Regions from separate parts of the Streptomyces sp. NPDC101227 genome, predicted to be linked through region 2. Evidence: riboswitches for the same ligand, from Rfam matches in the RefSeq annotation. Region 2 holds a riboswitch; the other holds the start of a gene.

Region 1 (7,695 bases), on a different contig from region 2:
TCGAACGCTGGGGAGTGATTCCGCTCGACCTGTGGAGCGGCTCCCTCCGCGCGCTGATCACCCCGCTGACCGCACTGTTCGTGCACGGCAGCTGGCTCCATCTGCTCGGCAACATGCTGTTCCTGTACGTCTTCGGCGGCATGACCGAAACCCGGATGGGGCGGGTGCCGTTCACCGCCTTCTACATCGTCACCGGCTATCTGGCCCTGCTCGGCTACGCCGCCGCGCACGCCGCCTCCCCCCAGACCCTGGTGGGCGCCTCGGGCTCGATCTCCGGCGTCCTGGGCGCCTTCCTCTACCTCTTCCCCAAGGCCCGGGTCACCAGCGTCTTCCCCTTCCTCTTCTTCCTCCCCCTGCGCTTCCCCGCCTGGATCGTGCTGCTGTTCTGGTTCGCGCTCCAGTGGCAGGCCGCGCAGGAGGACCCCAACGGCCCCGGCGTCGCCTACCTCGCCCATGTCGTCGGCTTCGCCCTGGGCTTTCTGTACGCATGGGCCCGCTACAGGAGGGATAGTGTGGGGGCCACCAGGGGGAACGAACCGGCGACCGAGGGAGAGAGCCAGCCGTGATCACGTCGATCGTGCTCATCAAGACCAGCGTGGACCGGATCCCGGAGATCGCCGAGAAGATCGCCGCCCTGGAGGGCGTCAGCGAGGTCTACTCCGTCACCGGCGCCCACGACCTGATCGCGATGGTCCGGGTCGCCGCCCACGACGACCTCGCCGATGTCATCCCCGGCCGCATCAGCAAGGTGCCGGGCGTCGCCTCCACCGAGACGCACATTGCGTTCCGCACGTACTCGCAGCATGACCTTGAGGCGGCGTTTGCTATCGGCCTCGACGCGTAGCGCTGCGCTTGGCCTGCGCCGTTGTTTTTGGCTGTCCCGCCGTGGGGGGCTCGCCGTGGCGCCTGCGGCGGGCCGGTCCGCTGCGCTTTGCCTGGGCCGATGTGTTCGGCTGCCCCGCCGTGGGGGTTTGCCGCCGTTGCTCCCCCACTGCCTTAAGGGCGTGGGAGGTGCCCCCAGCGGCGGGCTGGTGCCGCTTGCGCGGGGCTGTTCGGCTGCGGGACCGGACCTCCGGACTCCGTCCTGCGGCCCGCCCCCTCCCCGTTGGGGTGGGAGAAAACCAGTGGGAGCGTACGTAGACGGTCAGCCGCTCCCTGTCGACCCATCATGGGAAAGGGACAACCCAACGTGGGCCCCCATCGGCCTCCTTCCCCCCACCCACCGGAGGGGACGGACCGTAGCGGCGGAGCCGTGTAGGGCCGTCACCGCACCCGACAACACCACGCCCGCCGCTGGGGGCACCTCCCACGCCCTTAAGGCAGTGGGGGAGCAACGGCGAGAAACCACCCACGGCGGGACAGCCGACAACATGGGGATTTACACCGCGCTACGCGCGGCCGGCGCGGGAACGCAACGGCCGTCCTCCGTGTGGTAGTTCCAGCGGGCGCCGTTCGCGACTAGTTCCTTGATGGCGTGGAGGAAGCGGTCGATGTGTTCGTCGGGCGTGCCCGCGCCGAAGCTGACCCGGATGGCGTTCAGGGAGCGTTCGCCGGGGGCCGCCTCCGGGGCGCCGCACTCGCCCGGGTCCTGCGGGTCGCTGCCCAGCAGGGTGCGGACGAGGGGGTGCGCGCAGAACAGGCCGTCGCGCACCCCGATGCCGTACTCGGCCGAGAGGGCGGCCGCGAAGTGCGAGCTGTTCCAGCCCTCGACGACGAAGGAGATGACGCCCACCCGCGGGGCGTCGTCGCCGAAGAGGGAGAGGACCTTGACCTCGGGGACCTCGGCCAGGCCCGCCCGGACGCGGGCGATCAGTGACTGCTCCCGGGCGACCAGTCCGTCGAAACCGGCCTCGGTCAGCGCCTGGCAGGCGGAGGCGATGGAGTAGGCGCCGATGACGTTCGGCGAACCGGCCTCGTGCCGGGCGGCGGTGGTGTGCCATTCGACGTCCACGCCGCCGTCCGTGCGCCGCGAGACCTTGCGGCTGGCGCCGCCGCCCGCCAGGTACGGCTCCGCGTCCTGCAGCCAGTCGGCGCGGCCGGCCAGCACGCCGGCGCCGAACGGCGCGTACAGCTTGTGCCCGGAGAAGGCGGCCCAGTCGACGTTCAGCTCGGCGATGTCGACGGGGTGGTGCGGGGCCAGCTGCGCGGCGTCGAGGACGATCCGGGCGCCGTGGGCGTGCGCGGCGGCGGCCAGTTCCCGCACCGGCCACAGTTCACCGGTGACGTTCGAGGCGCCGGTGACGCACACCAGAGCGGGGCCGTAGGGCTCGCGCTCGGCGAGCGCCTTCTCCAGGGTGTCCACCGCCTGTTGCGGCGTCCGCGGCGCGTTCAGGTACGTCACGGGGGTGTCCGCGCGCTGTTCCCACGGCAGCAGCGAGGCGTGGTGCTCGGTCTCGAAGACGAACACCCGGGTGTTCTGCGGGAGTACGGCGGCGAGGAGGTTGAGGGAGTCGGTCGTCGAGCGGGTGAAGACGACCTGGTCGTCGGCGCGGCAGCCGAGGAAGTCGGAGATGGTCCTGCGGCTGTTCTCGAAGAGGTCGGTGGACAGCTGCGAGAGGTATCCGGCGCCGCGGTGCACGCTGCCGTAGTACGGGGCGTAGGCGGCCACGTCGTCCCAGACCCGCTGCAGGGCCGGGGCGCTGGCGGCGTAGTCCAGTGCGGCGTAGTCGACCTCGCCGCCGGTCACGAGCGGCACGGTGACATCCCTGCCCAGAACCGGCAGTGGGGCACAAACAGAACGGTCGGCGGCAACGGCGGAAACAGACATGGCGAACTCCCGTGAGAGGTAAGCGAATTCACCGCGGGCGGGTGCGTCACAGCGCACGGCACAGCGCCGCGGTGGGAAAGGAAAAGGGGTGCGGGAAAGGGGCCGACGGCCCTATCGCATTCGCTTCATCACGGAAGGGGCTCCCTCGAGGACCAGGATCCCTGGCGAGGGATCCGCGCTTGCCGCAGACCTCGCTGCCTGCGGCCTGGTCATCACCCGGGGCACCCCGCCACGGACGGAGGGTTGCCGGACAGCGGGCCGGGGCCTATGTCGCTGTCACTCGTGACCTGCCGAGAATCATGCCACAGCCGCAAAAAGGCGCAAGGCCCGGTCCGGATAACGGACAGGGCCTTGCGTCACACCGACGGTCACCGGCCGCTCATCTGTTGCTGGCCGCCACCCAGCGCTCCAGCACCCGCTTGGCCTCCCCCGAGTCGATGGCGGCGGCGGCCCTGTCGATTCCGGCGCGGATCTGCTCCGCCAGGGGCTCGTCGGACGGCTCCAGGGCCACCAGAGCCGCGGCGGCGTTCAGCAGCACCGCGTCGCGCACCGGGCCCCGCTCGCCGTCGAGCAGCCGGCGGGCCACATCGGCGTTGTACGAGGCGTCCGCGCCGCGCAGCGCCTCGACCGGGACGATGTCGATGCCGACGTCCCGGGGGTCGAAGGGCTCCTCGCGCACCGCGCCGTCCCGGACGATCCACACCCGGGAGGTGGCGGTGGTGGTCAGCTCGTCCAGGCCGTCGTCGCCGCGGAACACCAGCGCCGACGAGCCGCGCTCGGCCAGCACCCCGGCCATGATCGGCGCCATCCGGGCGTCCGCGACGCCGGTCGCCTGGGCGCGGACCTTGGCGGGGTTGGTCAGCGGGCCCAGCACATTGAAGGTCGTACGGATGCCGAGCTGGCCCCGGGCGTTGGCGACATGGCGCAGCGCGGGGTGGAACTTCACCGCGAAGCAGAAGGTGATGCCCGCTTCCTCGGCGACCTCGGTGACCCGCCGGGGGGTGAGGTCCAGATTGACGCCGAGCTTCTCCAGGACGTCGGAGGCGCCGCTGGCCGAGGAGGCGGCGCGGCTGCCGTGCTTGACGACCTTGGCGCCGGTGCCGGCCACCACGATCGAGGACATCGTGGAGATGTTGACGGTCTTGGCGCCGTCGCCGCCGGTGCCGACGATGTCCACGCTGGGGCCGGGAACCTCGATCAGGCGGGCGTGCGCGTACATGGTGCGCACGAGTCCGGAGATCTCGGCGACGGTTTCGCCCTTGGCCCGCAGCGCGACCGCGAACCCGGCGATCTGGGCGTCGCCGGCCTCGCCCCGCATGATCTTGTCCATCACCCAGGCGGTGTCGTCGGCGGCGAGGTCGCGGCCGTCCAGCAGGGCGTTGAGGATGCCCGGCCAGGTGTGGGCCGCCACGCTGTCGCCGCCAACCGGGGTCACAACGTTCATGGTCCACGCTCCTGGTCTGTCCACTGCTTGTGACCTCACCCTATCGACCCCCGGGACACGCCGGAGGGCCCCGTCCGGTGCTCGGACGGGGCCCTCTGGGTGGCGTACTACCTGCGCCTCACGGCGCTGTGGTGATCAGTGGTGGCCGTGGCCGCTGGTGATCTCCTTGTACTCCTCTATCGTCGGCTTGGGGATGACGTTGTCCTCGCCGTAGTAGCTCTTGGAGAGCTTGGCGCGCAGCTTCTGCGACCGGGGGATCTTGCGGCGGACGCCGTTCTCGTCGACCTCCGGGCCGAGCTCGAGCGGCTCGGGCTGCTCGTGCTGGGTGAGCACGTGCAGCTGCTCCTGGCCGAGCGGCTCGTGGACCTCGATGAACTCACCGTGCGGCAGGCGCTTGATGATGCCCGACTCGCGGCCGTGCAGCACCTTGTCCTTGTCGCGCCGCTGCAGACCCATGCAGATCCGCTTGGTGGCGATGAAGGCCAGCACCGGAAGGACGAAGAAGCCGATCCGGACGAACCAGGTGAGGGAGTTGAGCGACAGGTGGAAGTGCGTCGCCCACAGGTCGTTGCCGCCGCCGATCAGCATCACGAAGTACGCGACGAGCCAGGCCACACCGAAGCCGGTGCGGGTGGGGACGTTGCGCGGGCGGTCCAGGATGTGGTGCTCGCGCTTGTCGCCGCGTACCCAGGACTCGACGAACGGGTAGACCGCGATGGCGACCAGGACCAGCGGGAAGATCACGATCGGGATCAGCACACCGAAGTTGACGGTGTGGCCCCAGAAGTTCCACTCCCAGCCCGGCATGACACGCACCAGGCCCTCGGCGAAGCCCATGTACCAGTCCGGCTGCGCACCAGTGGAGACCTGGTCCGGCCGGTACGGCCCTATGGCCCAGACGGGGTTGATGCTGGCGACCGCGGCGATCACCGAGATCACACCGAAGACCAGGAAGAAGAAGCCTCCGGCCTTGGCCATGTAGACCGGCAGCAGCGGCATGCCGACGACGTTGTTGTTGGTCTTGCCGGCACCCGGGAACTGCGTGTGCTTGTGGTAGAAGACCAGGATCAGGTGCGCCACCAGCAGGCCGAGCATGATGCCGGGCAGCAGCAGCACGTGCACGGTGTAGAACCGCGCGATGATGTCGTGGCCGGGGAACTCGCCGCCGAAGATGAACATCTGCAGGTACGAGCCGACCAGCGGCATCGCCAGGATGACGCCCTCGATGAACCGCACGCCGGTGCCGGAGAGCAGGTCGTCGGGGAGCGAGTAGCCGGTGAAGCCGGTGAACATGCCCAGCACGAACAGCAGGAAGCCGAACAGCCAGTTGACCTCGCGCGGCTTGCGGAAGGCGCCGGTGAAGAACACCCGCATCATGTGCACCATCATCGCGGCGAGGAAGACCAGCGCCGCCCAGTGGTGGATCTGGCGGATGAGCAGGCCACCGCGGACGTCGAAGCTGATGTCCAGCGTCGACTCGAAGGCCTGGGTCATCCGGATTCCCTGCATGGGCACATAGGAACCGTGATAGGTCACCTCGGCCATGCTCGGGTGGAAGAACAGCGTCAGATAGACACCGGTCAGGATGATGATGATGAAGCTGTAGAGCGCGACCTCACCCAGCATGAAGGACCAGTGGTCCGGGAAGATCTTGCGCATGTTGGACTTGGCGAGGCTGTAGATGCCCAGCCGGCCGTCCGCCCAGTCGGCGATCCGCTCGCCCCGCGGCGCCTGGCCGCGGCGCGGGTTGGTCGCGCCTTTTTCGTTACTCATCCGCGCTCCCAGAAGCTCGGGCCGACGGGCTCACCGAAGCCGCTCGCGGCCTCCAGGAAGCCGTCCTTCTCCGTGATGTGCAGCTGCGGCAGGGCGTGTCCGGCCGGGCCGAAGATCACCTTGCCACCGTCAGAGAGGTCGAACGTCGACTGGTGGCAGGGGCACAGCACGTGGTGCGTCTGCTGCTCGTACAGGCTGATCGGGCAGCCCACGTGGGTGCAGATCTTCGAGTAGGCGACGATGCCCTCGTGCGACCAGGACAGCTCGTGCTTGTCCTTGATGTCCTGCGGCTTGATCCGCACGAGCATCAGCGCGTCCTTGGCGATCTTCTCGTTGAAGTCCTCGCTGTCCTCCTCCAGGCCCTCGGGCTTGGCGAAGGTCAGGGAGCCGACCGCGATGTCCTCGGGACGCAGCGGAAGGTTGGTGGACTGGTTGACGAGGCGGACGCCCTTCTTCCAGTTCGTCGTGCGCAGCTTCGTCCCGGGCAGCGGACCGAGGTCGCGCAGCAGGACGACGCCGGAGAGCGGCACCAGGGCCATCGCGCCGAACATCGTGTTGCGGATCAGCTTGCGCCGGCCGAACTGCGACTCCTTGGCGCCCTCGGCGAAGTCCGCCAGGACCTTGGCCTTGACCTCGGGAGTGGCCTCGATCGGGTGCCGGTCGTCGGCGACCTCCACGTCCGACATCAGCGTGCGGGCCCAGTGGACCGCGCCGGCGCCGATGCAGAAGAGCGCGACGCCGAGCGTGAGACCCAGCGCGAAGTTCAGGCCGCTGATGTGGCCGATCGGCCAGATGTAGACGATCTTGTCGATCGGGATGGCCACGTACGAGGCGATGAAGCCGACCGTGGCCAGCATCGACACCAGGAACAGCAGCGCCACCATGTGCTCGGAGCGCCGGGCGGCCTTCTCGTCGATGTCCTGGATGCGGTGCTCGTGCGCCGGCAGGCCGGGGTCGGCGAACGGGTCCTCCGCCGGCGCCACCGCGCCCTCGTGCACCGTCTCCCGCTCGGGAAGGTTTTCTTCTGGCACGTCTTCGTGTCGTCCAGTCTCACTCATGACTTCTTGGCCTTCGTAGTCCGGGCTGCGACCCAGATGGCGACCGCTACCAGCGCGCCCAGGCCGAAGATGTAGCCGAAGAGACCCTCACTGACCGGACCGAGACCGCCGAGGTCCAGGCCGCCGGGGCTCTCGGACTCATCGCCGTTGACGGCGCCGAGGTACGCGACGATGTCCTTCTTGTTTTCCTTCGACAGCGAGCCGTCGCCGAAGGAGGGCATGTTCTGCGGGCCGGTTTCCATGGCCTCGTAGATGTGCTTCGGGTCCACGCCCTCGAGCGTCGGTGCGAACTTGCCGTTGGTGAGGGCGCCGCCCTTACCGGTGAAGTTGTGGCACTGCGCGCAGTTCGTGCGGAACAGCTCGCCGCCCTTGCCGATGTCGGCGCCGTCGGGGCTGTACTGCTCCTTGTCGGGCACGACCGGACCGGCACCCAGCGACGCGACGTAGGCCGCGAGCTGGTCGATCTGGGCGTTGGTGTAGATGTTCCGCTTCCGCGGCACCTGGGCGCCGGGCTGCTGGGCGGGCATGCGGCCGGTGCCGACCTGGAAGTCGACGGCTGCGGCGCCGACTCCGACCAGGCTCGGGCCGTCGGAGGTGCCCTGACCGCCGGTGCCGTGGCAGCTTGCGCAGCCGACGGCGAAGAGCTTCTTGCC
Region 2 (7,695 bases):
GGGCTCGTCCTCCCCGCGATCACCGGTGTGTTCGACACCCCGCTCATGGATTTCAGCGACGCCGTCGCCCCGGTCGCCCGGCAACTGTCCGGTCTCGACCGGCACGTCTTGCTGTCGCACGAATTCGGCAAGCGGCGGGCGGACGAAGCGGCCGCCGGCCTGTCCGCCGACGCGATCGCCGCCCTCTACCTCTATACCTGCGAGTCCGCGTTCTACCGGGAGATCAACGCCATCCTGCGCACCCCGGACCGGGCCAAGGTCGTCCCCTACCTCCCGTACCTGCGGCTGCTGTTCTCGGCGGTGTCGGGGCTTCCCGCCCGCACGGAGCCGTTGTGGCGCGGGGTATCGCTGGACCTGCGCGCGCAGTACCCACTCGGGCGGACCGTGACCTGGTGGGGCGTGTCCTCGTGCACCTCCAAGCTCGGCGTGGCCCGGGCGTTCCTCGGCGGCCGCGGCAAGCGGACGCTCTTCGAGGTGGCACCCGTCCGGGCCGTGGGCATCCGCAGTTTCTCCGCGTTCACCGACGAGGAGGAATTCATCCTCCTGCCGGGCACACAACTCAAGGTGGCGGACGTCACGACCGAACGCGGCGGCCTGTGCACCGTGAAGCTGACCGAATTGGAAGAGCAGCCCCTGGTGTCCTGAGCGCGCGAGCGCGCCCGCCAACGCCGCCGGGGCGGTACCCCTCCTCTCGGAGGGGTACCGCCCCGGCGAACTTCTGGACGTGCGGCCCGGGAGGACCGGCAGTCTGATCCGTGACGGATCAGAAGTCCATGTCACCGCCCGGCATGCCGCCCGGAGCGGCCGCGGCGGCCTTCTCCGGCTTGTCGGCGATGACGGCCTCGGTGGTGAGGAACAGCGCGGCGATGGAGGCGGCGTTCTGCAGGGCAGAGCGGGTCACCTTCGCCGGGTCGAGGATGCCCTCGGCGATCATGTCGACGTACTCGCCGGTGGCGGCGTTCAGACCGTGGCCGACGGCCAGGTTGCGCACCTTCTCCACGACGACGCCACCCTCGAGACCACCGTTGACGGCGATCTGCTTGAGCGGGGCCTCCAGGGCGAGCTTCACGGCGTTGGCGCCGGTCGCCTCGTCACCGTCGAGCTCCAGCTTCTCGAACACCGCGGAGGCCTGGAGGAGGGCCACGCCACCGCCGGCGACGATGCCCTCTTCGACGGCCGCCTTCGCGTTGCGAACGGCGTCCTCGATGCGGTGCTTGCGCTCCTTGAGCTCAACCTCGGTGGCGGCACCGGCCTTGATGACCGCAACACCGCCGGCGAGCTTCGCCAGGCGCTCCTGCAGCTTCTCGCGGTCGTAGTCGCTGTCCGAGTTCTCGATCTCGGCGCGGATCTGGTTGACGCGGCCCTGGACCTGGTCGCTGTCGCCGGCACCGTCGACGATGGTGGTCTCGTCCTTGGTGATGACGACCTTGCGGGCGCGGCCCAGCAGGTCGAGACCGGCGTTCTCCAGCTTGAGGCCGACCTCCTCGGAGATGACGGTGCCACCGGTGAGGATGGCGATGTCGCCGAGCATGGCCTTGCGGCGGTCACCGAAGCCCGGGGCCTTGACGGCGACGGACTTGAAGGTGCCACGGATCTTGTTGACGACCAGGGTCGACAGGGCCTCGCCCTCGACGTCCTCGGCGATGATCAGCAGCGGCTTGCCGGACTGCATGACCTTCTCGAGCAGCGGAAGGAGGTCCTTCACGTTGCCGATCTTGGAGTTGACGATCAGGATGTACGGGTCATCCAGCGCCGCCTCCATGCGCTCCATGTCGGTCGCGAAGTACGCCGAGATGTAGCCCTTGTCGAAGCGCATACCCTCGGTGAGCTCCAGCTCCAGACCGAAGGTCTGGGACTCCTCGACGGTGATGACGCCTTCCTTGCCGACCTTGTCCATCGCCTCGGCGATGAGCTCGCCGATCTGGGTGTCGGCGGCGGAGATGGAGGCGGTCGAAGCGATCTGCTCCTTGGTCTCCACGTCCTTGGCCTGCTCGAGAAGGGCGGCGGAGACGGCCTCGACGGCCTTCTCGATGCCGCGCTTGAGGGCCATCGGGTTGGCGCCGGCCGCGACGTTGCGCAGGCCCTCGCGGACCAGGGCCTGGGCCAGGACGGTCGCGGTCGTCGTGCCGTCACCGGCGACGTCGTCCGTCTTCTTCGCGACCTCCTTGACCAGCTCGGCGCCGATCTTCTCGTACGGGTCCTCGAGCTCGATCTCCTTGGCGATGGAAACACCATCGTTGGTGATCGTGGGGGCGCCCCACTTCTTCTCGAGGACGACGTTGCGGCCCTTGGGGCCGAGGGTGACCTTGACGGCGTCGGCGAGCTGGTTCATCCCGCGCTCGAGACCGCGCCGTGCCTCCTCGTCGAACGCGATGATCTTGGCCATGTGAAGTGGTCCTCCCGGACATCGGGGTGGATTGCTCCGGACCGCGCTGGCGCCCGCGACGGACGGTCTGCTTGCCGTGTGGTTCCTTGCCCCACCCGGCCCGCGGACCTCACCGACCCGATCCTTGGTTATCACTCTCACCCGGAGAGTGCTAACGCCAATGATTAGCACTCGGCACCCCAGAGTGCAAGCGACTCCGGAGGAGTCTCATACAGGGGCGGTGGTCGGGCGACGGGCGGGCGCAAGCGGGTCTGGGGGGAGTCTCACCGCCCGGAGGGAGTCTCACCCCGCGCGCAAGAAGGCCCGCACCCCCTCAGGGGTGCGGGCCTTCCCGATGCTGCAGTCGGCCGGCGCCTCAGGCGCTCACCCGGACCATGTCCGCCTGCGGCCCCTTCTGGCCCTGCGAGATCTCGAACTCGACCCGCTGACCCTCCTCAAGGGTGCGGTAGCCGTCCATCTGAATCGCGCTGTAGTGGACGAATACATCCGCACCACCGTCGACCGCGATGAAGCCGTACCCCTTCTCCGCGTTGAACCACTTGACGGTGCCCTGAGCCATGCCTAACTCCCCTATTACTGGCCCTTGCGCAGGACCGCACTCCGCGGACCCGGGTCAGACCTCACCCCACGAAAGGCCCGTGGGGTGTGCGCCGGAACGCGTCGACCGCCGCTGAATGTATCCGCACCAATGCCCAGCGCAACAGGTCAATCGGACGAGAATTCCGGCGCCGAAGAATCGGTAATTATGCGGTGAAGTCGCGTTACGCCGGGGCAAGTCGGGCCGGGCATAGCTCACGTATCCGACAAATGCTGCACACACTTCGGGCACAACTCATCGCGATCACATATGCGTTGGGCACGCGCGCGGAGTTGTACGAGGGTCGTACGCGGGTTGTACGAGGGCCCGCACGAAGAAGATCGCCCCCATGCTATCGCCTTTCGCGACATGGAATTGCCCCATCCGCTTTTAGGCGGATGGGGCAATTCTCGCCACTCAGGCCGAGAGATGGCGCAAATCAGTTCCCGGCGCGAACGGGGTCAGCAGCCTCCGGCCACCGCCGGAATGATGGAGACGCCCGCGCCGTCCGGCGTCGGCGTCTCCAGGCCCTGCTCGAAGCGGACGTCGTCGTCGTTGACGTAGACGTTCACGAACCGGCGCAGCTTGCCCGCGTCGTCCAGCACTCGGGCCGCGATGCCGGTGTGGTTCTTCTCCAGGTCGGCGATCACCTCGGAGAGGGTCGCGCCCTCCGCGACGACCTCGGCCTCGCCGCCGGTGTACGTGCGGAGGATGGTGGGGATGCGGACCTTGACGCTCATGGGTTCTGCCTTCCAGCGACTGCGGGGTACGAGTTCAGGGGTGAGGGGCCGGGGCTCAGCCGGACAGGCCGGCCGCGCGGAACGCGTCCAGGCTCGGCCGGATGGTGGCCGTGGGCCCGGCGGCGACGGCGTCAAGCGTCTTGAGGCCGTCACCGGTGTTGAGGATGACGGTGGTCAGGGCCGGGTCGAGCAGACCGTCCTCGATCAGCTTCTTGGTGACGCCGACGGTCACGCCGCCCGCGGTCTCCGCGAAGATCCCTTCCGTCTGCGCCAGCAGCCTGATCGCGTCCACGACCTGCTCGTCGTTGACATCCTCCACCGCGCCGCCCGTACGGCGCGCGATGTCGAGCACATACGGCCCGTCGGCCGGGTTGCCGATGGCCAGCGACTTGGCGATGGTGTTCGGCTTCTGGGGGCGTACGACGTCGTGCCCGGCCTTGAAGGCCGCCGACACCGGCGAGCAGCCCTCGGCCTGGGCGCCGAAGATCTTGTACGGCTTGTCCTCGACCAGGCCGAGGGCGATCAGCTCCTTGAGCCCCTTGTCGATCTTCGTGAGCTGGGAGCCGGAGGCGATCGGGATGACGATCTGGTCCGGGAGCTCCCAGCCCAGCTGCTCGCAGATCTCGTACGCCAGGGTCTTGGAACCCTCGCCGTAGTACGGGCGGAGGTTGACGTTCACAAAGCCCCAGCCCTCGCCGAGCGGGTCCCCGATGAGCTCCGAGCAGAAGCGGTTGACGTCGTCGTAATTGCCCTCGATGCCGACCAGGTCGCCGCCGTAGACCGCGGCCATGACGACCTTGCCGGCCTCCAGGTCGTGCGGGATGAACACGCAGGACTTGAAACCGGCGCGACGGGCGGCGGCGCCGACCGCACCCGCGAGGTTGCCGGTGGAGGAGCAGGAGAGGGTGGTGAAACCGAAGGCGCGGGCGGCCTCGACGGCGATCGCGACGACACGGTCCTTGAAGGAGTGCGTCGGGTTGCCGGAGTCGTCCTTGACGTACAGGCCGCCCGTGACGCCCAGCTCGGCGGCGAGGCGGTCGGCCTTGACGAGCTTGGTGAAGCCGGGGTTGAGGTTCGGCTTGTCGGCCACGTCGGCGGGGACGGGCAGCAGCGGGGCGTAGCGCCAGATGTTGTTCGGTCCGGCCTCGATCCGCTTCTTCAGGCCCTCAGGATCGCCGCTCGGCAGGTCGTACGCCACTTCGAGCGGCCCGAAACATTCCTGGCAGGCGAAGATGGGACCGAGATCGAAGCGCTGCCCGCACTCGCGGCAGGAGAGCGCGACGGCCGGGCCCAGAGCGATGGGGGTCCCCCCTGGACGGAGCTCGCCGGAGTCCTTGGGGGAGGGGGTGGTGGCGGTTTCGGTGACTTGCACAGCCATGGAGGCGAGGCCCTTTCTCCTCATCTTCCTCGCGGCGCATCTCGCCACGAGACGGATTTGGCACCTTCCCTAGCCGGGAGCCTCGCGCGCGCAGCAACTGCGGCGGAGACCGGCTGGAGGGTTGCCGGGGCTTCAACGGGCCGTATCCCTCTGCCCCTCTGGATGAGCGGTATGGCGCTGGGCCGAAACCCAGGCGTTTGTGGCGGTGACCCCGGCATGCGACGGTCATCCGCGTTGTTCAAGACTGTAACCGAAGGCACTGACAGTTGAGATAGTCGTCCGAACCGCGAGATGGATCACACAATGGATCACCAACGGGCCCCTGGCCCGGCGGCCACCGAGGAGTCGTAGACGTGCTGGAAGAGGTGGAGCGCTGGCTCAGCAGCCGCTCCTGGTCCGCGGCCGATCGCCCGCTCGGGCGGCTGCTGGAGGCCAAGCGCCAGACAGGCCGCACGGTCAGCGTAGTGCTGCCCGCGCTCGACGAGGAAGCCACCGTCGGGGCGATCGTCGCGGCGATCCGCGCGGACCTGATGACCGGCGCCGTCCCCCTGGTGGACGAGCTGGTGGTGCTGGACTCGGGCTCCACCGACCGTACGGCCGAGGTCGCGGCGGCGGCCGGGGCCAAGGTCGTCCACCGGGACAGCGTCCTGCCCCGCCTGCCCGCCGTCCCCGGCAAGGGCGAGGTCCTGTGGCGGTCCCTGCTGGCCACCACGGGCGACATCATCTGCTTCATCGACGCCGACCTGCGCGAATTCTCGTCGACCTTCGTCTCCGGGATCGTCGGCCCGCTGCTGACCGACGCCGACGTCCACTTCGTCAAGGCGATGTACGACCGCCCCTTGGAGACGGGCGGCGAGGGCTCCGGAGCGGGCCAGGGCGGCCGCGTCACGGAGCTGGTCGCCCGCCCCCTCCTCAACCTCCACTGGCCGCAGCTGGCCGGCTTCGTCCAGCCCCTGGGCGGCGAGTACGCGGCCCGCCGCTCCCTCCTGGAACGCCTGCCCTTCCCGGTCGGCTACGGCGTCGAGCTCGGCCTTCTGGTCGACGCCCTGCACACGGTCGGCCTGGACGCCCTCGCCCAGGTGGACGTCGGCGTACGCAAACACCGCCACCAGGACGGCCAGGCCCTCGGCCGGATGGCCGCCGCCATCTACCGCACCGCCCAGCTCCGTCTCACCCGCGGCCATCTGATCCGGCCCCGCCTCACCCAGTTCGAGCGGGGCGAGAACGGCTTCGTGGCGCGCACGACCGACGTGGACACCGAGGAGCGGCCCCCGATGGCCGAAATACCGGAGTACGCGGAGCGCCGGGCGGCCTGAAGCGCCGCGGGGCTGCCTCGGCTGAATTCCGTACGTTTGCGCGGATCGGTAGCTGGTTAATGTCGCGACATGGTCTCCGAGACGGTCTCCGAGCGCAGTGCGGTCCCACCAGGCGCCGACGTTCTCGTCGCGTCCAATCGCGGTCCGGTGTCGTACGCCGTCGGGGATGACGGCGCGCTGACCGCCAAGCGGGGCGGCGGGGGGCTGGTGTCGGGGCTGTCCGCGATCGGTCCGGACACCGATGCGGTGTGGGTGTGTGCGGCGCTCGGGGAGGGCGACCGGGAGGCCGTGCGGCGGACGGGCGGCGATCTGGATCCGGCGGACACGGGCGGGCAGCGGGTCCGGATGCTGGACATTCCGGCGGATGTGCATGCCGATGCCTATAACGGAATTGCCAATTCCGTGCTGTGGTTCGTCCACCACATGCTGTATCAGACGCCGCTGGAGCCGGTATTCGATACGGAATTCCGTGCGCAATGGGCGTCGTACGAGGCGTACAACGCCGCTTTCGCCCATGCGCTGGCCGAGGCCGCGGCGCCCGGGGCCGCCGTCCTCGTACAGGACTATCACCTGGCGCTGGTGCCCGGGATGCTCCGTGAACGCCGCCCTGACCTGCGGATCGCGCATTTCTCCCACACACCGTGGGCACCCGCGGAGTATTTCGCGATGCTGCCCGATGACATCCAGCAGAAGCTGGTGACGGGCATCCTCGGCGCGGACCGGGCGAATTTCCTGACCCAGCACTGGGCACGGGCCTTCATGGGCTGCTGCCAGTGGGCACTGGGGTCGGAATGCGACGCGTACTGGCCGCGCGACGAGGACCCGTATCTCTTCTCGACATGGCTCAAGCCGCGCAAGACCCATATCGGGGTGCACGGTCTCGGCGCCGACGCGGAGTTCCTGCGCGAGCGGGCGCACCGCCCCGATGTCGAGGAGCGTCTGACGGCACTGCGCGAGCAGATCGGCGGGACGGGCCGTAAGACCATCGTCCGGGTCGACCGCACCGAGCTGTCGAAGAACATCGTGCGCGGCCTGCTCGCCTACCGCCGGCTGCTCGCCGACCGCCCCGAGTGGCGCGAGCGGGTGGTGCACATCGCGTTCGCCTATCCCTCGCGGCAGGACCTGGCCGTCTACCGCGAATACACCGCGACGGTGGGGCGGCTCGCCGAGGAGATCAACGCCGAGTACGGCACGGACGGTTGGCAGCCGGTCGTCCTGCACGTCAAGGACGACTTCGCCCGCTCGCTGGCCGCCTACCGGCTGGCCGATGTGGCCCTGGTCAACCCGATCCGCGACGG

Evidence for each region. Region 2 has a riboswitch for S-adenosylmethionine ahead of thrC (threonine synthase). Riboswitches for the same ligand answer to the same signal wherever they lie in the genome.
Region 1: another riboswitch for S-adenosylmethionine. It lies ahead of ACIRPT_RS40830 (aminotransferase class V-fold PLP-dependent enzyme); the one in region 2 lies ahead of thrC (threonine synthase).

What each region holds. Positions count from the first base shown of each region.
Region 1 is NZ_JBIWOD010000039.1:7,644-15,338, forward strand. It holds gene ACIRPT_RS40820 (rhomboid family intramembrane serine protease) at 1-566, shown strand, start outside; gene ACIRPT_RS40825 (Lrp/AsnC family transcriptional regulator) at 563-844, shown strand; gene ACIRPT_RS40830 (aminotransferase class V-fold PLP-dependent enzyme) at 1,379-2,767, opposite strand; SAM riboswitch class IV at 2,938-3,055, opposite strand; gene trpD (anthranilate phosphoribosyltransferase) at 3,147-4,211, opposite strand; gene ACIRPT_RS40840 (cytochrome bc complex cytochrome b subunit) at 4,347-5,984, opposite strand; gene ACIRPT_RS40845 (Rieske 2Fe-2S domain-containing protein) at 5,981-7,042, opposite strand; gene ACIRPT_RS40850 (c-type cytochrome) at 7,039-7,695, opposite strand, start outside.
Region 2 is NZ_JBIWOD010000006.1:113,183-120,877, reverse strand. It holds gene ACIRPT_RS15640 (ADP-ribosyltransferase domain-containing protein) at 1-645, shown strand, start outside; gene groL (chaperonin GroEL) at 764-2,386, opposite strand; gene ACIRPT_RS15630 (cold-shock protein) at 2,742-2,945, opposite strand; gene ACIRPT_RS15625 (MoaD/ThiS family protein) at 3,425-3,703, opposite strand; gene thrC (threonine synthase) at 3,759-5,081, opposite strand; SAM riboswitch class I at 5,099-5,250, opposite strand; gene ACIRPT_RS15615 (glucosyl-3-phosphoglycerate synthase) at 5,435-6,397, shown strand; gene ACIRPT_RS15610 (trehalose-6-phosphate synthase) at 6,467-7,695, shown strand, end outside.